One region of the Lysinibacillus sp. F12 genome, then DNA from elsewhere that is predicted to be linked to it. Evidence: riboswitches for the same ligand, from Rfam matches in the RefSeq annotation. Region 1 holds a riboswitch; each other region holds the start of a gene.

Region 1 (2,273 bases):
ACTTCGTAAACGTAAACAAGAAGAGTTTGTGAAAGCAAACGACATCAAACTTGGTTTCATGTCATTCTTCACTAAAGCTGTTGTTGCAGCACTGAAAAAATACCCATACGTAAACGCTCAAATCTCTGGCGATGAAATTCATTTAAATAACTTCTTTGATATCGGTATTGCAGTATCAACTGAAGAAGGTTTAGTAGTACCAGTTGTACGCGATGCGAATAGCAAAAACTTTGCAGAAATCGAAAAAGATATCGCTAACTTAGCGACAAAAGCTCGTGATAAAAAATTAGGCTTAAATGACATGGCTGGTGGATCATTCACAATCACAAATGGTGGTGTATTCGGTTCATTAATGTCAACACCAATTATGAACGGTACGCAAGCTGGTATTTTAGGTATGCACTCCATTGTAAACCGTCCGGTTGCAGTAAATGGTGAAGTTCAAATCCGTCCAATGATGTATGTAGCACTTTCTTACGATCACCGTATCATCGATGGAAAAGATTCTGTAGGATTCTTAAAAACAGTTAAAGAGTTAATCGAAAATCCTGAAGATTTATTATTAAATTCATAATTCCTTTAAACCCTGCAAACTTTGCAGGGTTTTTTCTTGGCTTCTGTATCACTAAAGTCATTAGTAATTTTGATAATCCAAAACTATTTACTTAGTATAAAAAGAATAGGTAGTAAAAATATGTTGTTTTCCAGCAGATATATGGATAAAAATACGTAGATTAATAATGGATAGGGCAAGCATAATACCCTAATATTGTCATTAGTCAGAAAAATGATAAAACTCTCTTGACGTACATACTAGTTTTATAGTAGTATCTAAATATCAATTAAATAAACAAACCTCACTAACAAACATCAGTGAGGTAGAGGCGCGGTATTTATTAGTTCATTGTTGAGTACAAGCAAACAAAGACGCAATGAAGAAGGAAATATCGCCGAAGTATAAAAGGAGCTCGTACTTTTATGCTGGGTCTGCAGTGAATAAGTGCAGGACTGTCCTAGTAAATTCATTTCCAGGTTTACTAGGTTGTGCTATCTCGGAAACATGGAATACTAGTGAGGATTTGGGCAACTGTCATAAAAGGTAAGACCTAAGTTCACAAGACTTAGGTCTTTTTTCGTACAGTTGTCTTATTTTTTTACAGAAAAGGGGAGTTTTTCATGAAAAGAAAATGGTTGTTAGTAATGATCTCTATCATGACGGCAATTGTGCTAGCTGCATGTGGCACTAGTGACAAAAAAGAAAGTAGTTCAGGTGATGCTGGCGCAGATAAAGAAGAAGGCGGCGGTGAATTCCGAATTGGAATGGAGGCGGGCTACCCACCATTCAACTGGACACAGCAAAACGATGCAAATGGAGCAGTAAAAATTGCAGATAACGCAGAGTATGCAGGTGGCTATGATGTACAAATGGCGAAAAAAATCGCTGAAGGTTTAGGCAAAGAATTAGTGATCGTCAAATTGGAATGGGACGGCTTAGTACCAGCGCTACAATCTAATAAAATTGATGCAATCATCGCGGGAATGTCGCCAACAGAAGAACGTAAGAAAACAATTGATTTTACTGAAAACTACTATACTTCTGATTTTGTAATGGTTATTAAAAAAGGTAGTAAATATGAAGGTGTCAAATCAATCCAAGATTTCTCTGGCGCAAAAATTACATCACAACTGAATACTTCCAACTACAATGTGATTGATCAAATTAAAGGTGTCAATAAACAAACAGCAATGGAAAGCTTCCCAGCGATGCGTGTAGCTTTAGAGGCAGGCAAAATTGATGGATATGTAGCCGAACGTCCTGAAGGAATTTCTGCGGCAGCTGCCAACGATAAATTCACATACGTAGCATTTGAAGAAGGCTTTGATACAGATCTTTCAAATACTTCGATTGCTGTAGGCTTACGTAAAGATGATGCTAATCTAGAAAAAATCAATGAAATCCTAAAAGGTATTTCTGAAGATGATCGTCAAGCGATAATGGAAGAAGCTATTTCTCAGCAACCAGCAGCACAATAAAAAAATGGCACGGACTAGTTGCTAGTCCGTGCACTATCATTTCATCATTATTAAAATGAGAACCTCTCTACATAATGATAATGTCCTAGCGAAATAAATCATAGACTAGTAGAAAAAGCTAGGGCACGAAAAAGATAGCAAGCAACATGACATTGTAAGGAGGAACATCATGAGTCTTGAATGGATACTTTCAATTATTGAAAACAACTGGCAAATGTTTTTACGAGGTGCGTATTATA
Region 2 (2,273 bases), on a different contig from region 1:
GAGCCGTCGTCGTCAAACAATTGCAAAACGTTTATTAGAAGTTAAACAATCAACAGCAATGTTAACAACATTCAACGAAATTGACATGACAAACATCATGGCACTTCGTAAACGTAAACAAGAAGAGTTTGTGAAAGCAAACGACATCAAACTTGGTTTCATGTCATTCTTCACTAAAGCTGTTGTTGCAGCACTGAAAAAATACCCATACGTAAACGCTCAAATCTCTGGCGATGAAATTCATTTAAATAACTTCTTTGATATCGGTATTGCAGTATCAACTGAAGAAGGTTTAGTAGTACCAGTTGTACGCGATGCGAATAGCAAAAACTTTGCAGAAATCGAAAAAGATATCGCTAACTTAGCGACAAAAGCTCGTGATAAAAAATTAGGCTTAAATGACATGGCTGGTGGATCATTCACAATCACAAATGGTGGTGTATTCGGTTCATTAATGTCAACACCAATTATGAACGGTACGCAAGCTGGTATTTTAGGTATGCACTCCATTGTAAACCGTCCGGTTGCAGTAAATGGTGAAGTTCAAATCCGTCCAATGATGTATGTAGCACTTTCTTACGATCACCGTATCATCGATGGAAAAGATTCTGTAGGATTCTTAAAAACAGTTAAAGAGTTAATCGAAAATCCTGAAGATTTATTATTAAATTCATAATTCCTTTAAACCCTGCAAACTTTGCAGGGTTTTTTCTTGGCTTCTGTATCACTAAAGTCATTAGTAATTTTGATAATCCAAAACTATTTACTTAGTATAAAAAGAATAGGTAGTAAAAATATGTTGTTTTCCAGCAGATATATGGATAAAAATACGTAGATTAATAATGGATAGGGCAAGCATAATACCCTAATATTGTCATTAGTCAGAAAAATGATAAAACTCTCTTGACGTACATACTAGTTTTATAGTAGTATCTAAATATCAATTAAATAAACAAACCTCACTAACAAACATCAGTGAGGTAGAGGCGCGGTATTTATTAGTTCATTGTTGAGTACAAGCAAACAAAGACGCAATGAAGAAGGAAATATCGCCGAAGTATAAAAGGAGCTCGTACTTTTATGCTGGGTCTGCAGTGAATAAGTGCAGGACTGTCCTAGTAAATTCATTTCCAGGTTTACTAGGTTGTGCTATCTCGGAAACATGGAATACTAGTGAGGATTTGGGCAACTGTCATAAAAGGTAAGACCTAAGTTCACAAGACTTAGGTCTTTTTTCGTACAGTTGTCTTATTTTTTTACAGAAAAGGGGAGTTTTTCATGAAAAGAAAATGGTTGTTAGTAATGATCTCTATCATGACGGCAATTGTGCTAGCTGCATGTGGCACTAGTGACAAAAAAGAAAGTAGTTCAGGTGATGCTGGCGCAGATAAAGAAGAAGGCGGCGGTGAATTCCGAATTGGAATGGAGGCGGGCTACCCACCATTCAACTGGACACAGCAAAACGATGCAAATGGAGCAGTAAAAATTGCAGATAACGCAGAGTATGCAGGTGGCTATGATGTACAAATGGCGAAAAAAATCGCTGAAGGTTTAGGCAAAGAATTAGTGATCGTCAAATTGGAATGGGACGGCTTAGTACCAGCGCTACAATCTAATAAAATTGATGCAATCATCGCGGGAATGTCGCCAACAGAAGAACGTAAGAAAACAATTGATTTTACTGAAAACTACTATACTTCTGATTTTGTAATGGTTATTAAAAAAGGTAGTAAATATGAAGGTGTCAAATCAATCCAAGATTTCTCTGGCGCAAAAATTACATCACAACTGAATACTTCCAACTACAATGTGATTGATCAAATTAAAGGTGTCAATAAACAAACAGCAATGGAAAGCTTCCCAGCGATGCGTGTAGCTTTAGAGGCAGGCAAAATTGATGGATATGTAGCCGAACGTCCTGAAGGAATTTCTGCGGCAGCTGCCAACGATAAATTCACATACGTAGCATTTGAAGAAGGCTTTGATACAGATCTTTCAAATACTTCGATTGCTGTAGGCTTACGTAAAGATGATGCTAATCTAGAAAAAATCAATGAAATCCTAAAAGGTATTTCTGAAGATGATCGTCAAGCGATAATGGAAGAAGCTATTTCTCAGCAACCAGCAGCACAATAAAAAAATGGCACGGACTAGTTGCTAGTCCGTGCACTATCATTTCATCATTATTAAAATGAGAACCTCTCTACATAATGATAATGTCCTAGCGAAATAAATCATAGACTAGTAGAAAAAGCTAGGGCACGAAAAAGATA
Region 3 (2,273 bases), 1.1 Mb from region 1:
AAAGGAATATCGCAAATATAAAACTCGGACAGCAGCTAAGCATGATGATTATGGTGCTATGCAAGAGGTCATTCGCCGGCGCTATATTCGTGTTTTGAAGGAAGGTCTTCCACTACCAGATTTAGTGCTAATAGATGGTGGTAAAGGTCAAATGGAAGTAGCACGAGAAGTATTAGAGGATGAGCTAGGACTTGTTATACCTATTGCTGGTTTAGCAAAGGATGACAAGCATAATACATCGCAACTATTGTTTGGTGATCCGCCCGAGGTCATTGCCTTAAAACGTACAAGTGACGGTTTTTATTTATTACAACGAATTCAAGATGAAGTCCACCGTTTTGCGATTACCTTTTTACGTCAACAGCATGAAAAGCATGCTATCCAATCTGTGCTGGATCAAATTGAGGGTGTCGGTCCAAAACGAAAACAGCAGCTACTTAAACACTTTGGGTCCGTTAAGAAAATACGTGAGGCTAGTGAGCTGGCTTTACAGGAAGCCGGGATGCCAGCTAATTTAGCAAGTCATATTTATGCCTATTTTCAGCAGGAGTCATTGTCAAAGGAATAGACATATGCTAAGGTTATAAATAACATTGTTGTCCAATGTTAACAGCCCACTTGTTTTAATGAGGGCGAACATAAATTTAATACATTCACTTTTAAGGTGATGATAGAGGTGCAAGATTCAAAAGTAGCGCAATAGAGGATGAACAAATCCTAAGACATTGCGTGAAAGGGGAGCTTGCCGAAGTACAGTAATGTTGTTTCCACTGTTGTACTGGTTTTGCATTTAAGAAATGTAAGACTGTCGATTCTACTAGTTTCGGAGAGCTATCACACATGCGCAAGTTTCATTTATTGTACATGTTAGAGGCAGCTTTCACGTTTTGTGAAGGCTGCCTTTTAGTTTTCTAGAGGCTGTTTTACACCTTATATTAGGTGAATTACCAGACTGGAAAGGAGAACAAAAGAAATGTCTAGAATAGTGATGAAATTTGGAGGGGCTGCATTAGCATCACCCGAACAAATTCAAGAGGCTGTACGAAAAGCGATTGCTGAAAAAGATAGAGGTTTCGATGTGGTAGTAGTAGTAGCTGCAATGAGACAAACGATACAAGACGTGAAAATGAGCGTACTTCATTTCACAGATGATGTGTCAAAACGTGAATTAGATGCAGTTGTGTCTTCATGCTCTCAGCTATCAAGCTCAGTCTTTGCCATTGCGTTACAAGAAGCTGGCTATAATGCGGTGTCATTAACAGGCTGGCAGGCTGGTATTTACACGGATCATATGTATAGTCATGCACGGATAGATCATATCGATGTTAGTCGTATCGAAGAACATTTAATGCAAGGACAAATCGTCGTTATTGCTGGAGATCAAGGCATTGACAATGACCACAATATAACAACGCTTGGGAAAGGTGGGACCGAAACGACAGCCGTCGCACTTGCTGTTGCATTAGATGCCGAGCGGACAGACATATATACGAATGTTGACGGTGTGTATACAGCAGATCCACGCTTTGTTGTACAGGCACAAAAACTACAGGAAATTTCCTATGATGAAATGTTAGAGATAGCTCATTTAGGATCACAGGTCATACATCCACGTGCAGTTGAGTTAGCTAAAAAGTTTCAAATACCAGTTATCATACGCTCTAGTTTAGTGGAGTCAGTAGGTACTTTATTGAAGGAGGAAGTAGAGATGGAGAAAAATTTAATAGTTCGTGGTGTTGCCTTTGAATCAGATGTTATTCGTTTAACAATTGGCTATGATGCATATTCGGGTGCTTCATTAGCGGATATATTTTCAACTCTTGCTGAAAATCGCATCAACGTGGATATTATTGTTCAAGCCATTATTGATGGATTAAAACCAACTGTGTCCTTTTCAATTTTGAAAGAAGAATTTGCGGAAGCATTACGTGTTTTAGAGGACAGTAAAGTATCGCTTGGCTTTAGCTTTGCTGATTTCGAAATTGGATTAGCAAAAGTTTCTATTGTTGGCTCTGGTATGGTTTCTAATCCAGGTGTCGCTGCCCGTATGTTCGACCGGTTACGTCGTGAAAATATCCCTGTGAAGATGGTCAGCACCTCGGAAATTAAAGTGTCTGTTGTAGTTCCGCAGGATGAAATGATTCGTGCGGCAAATGCATTACATGATGAATTTAATTTAGAGCAGGCTCTTTACATATAATAATAGAAGAAACAGCATTTTCTGTCATTGTCCGAAATAAAAGGAAGGATTGTCATCCCGTTTATTGATTGGG

The links. Region 1 has a riboswitch for lysine ahead of AC3CH7_RS07340 (transporter substrate-binding domain-containing protein). Riboswitches for the same ligand answer to the same signal wherever they lie in the genome.
Region 2: another riboswitch for lysine. It lies ahead of AC3CH7_RS16430 (transporter substrate-binding domain-containing protein); the one in region 1 lies ahead of AC3CH7_RS07340 (transporter substrate-binding domain-containing protein).
Region 3: another riboswitch for lysine. It lies ahead of AC3CH7_RS12745 (aspartate kinase); the one in region 1 lies ahead of AC3CH7_RS07340 (transporter substrate-binding domain-containing protein).

The regions. Positions count from the first base shown of each region.
Region 1 covers NZ_JBYMLP010000002.1:52,417-54,689, forward strand. Annotated here, with positions in the region: gene odhB (2-oxoglutarate dehydrogenase complex dihydrolipoyllysine-residue succinyltransferase) at 1-574, shown strand, start outside; lysine riboswitch at 872-1,058, shown strand; gene AC3CH7_RS07340 (transporter substrate-binding domain-containing protein) at 1,177-2,034, shown strand; gene AC3CH7_RS07345 (amino acid ABC transporter permease) at 2,204-2,273, shown strand, end outside.
Region 2 covers NZ_JBYMLP010000003.1:488,362-490,634, forward strand. Annotated here, with positions in the region: gene odhB (2-oxoglutarate dehydrogenase complex dihydrolipoyllysine-residue succinyltransferase) at 1-676, shown strand, start outside; lysine riboswitch at 974-1,160, shown strand; gene AC3CH7_RS16430 (transporter substrate-binding domain-containing protein) at 1,279-2,136, shown strand.
Region 3 covers NZ_JBYMLP010000002.1:1,142,314-1,144,586, reverse strand. Annotated here, with positions in the region: gene uvrC (excinuclease ABC subunit UvrC) at 1-568, shown strand, start outside; lysine riboswitch at 664-842, shown strand; gene AC3CH7_RS12745 (aspartate kinase) at 974-2,200, shown strand.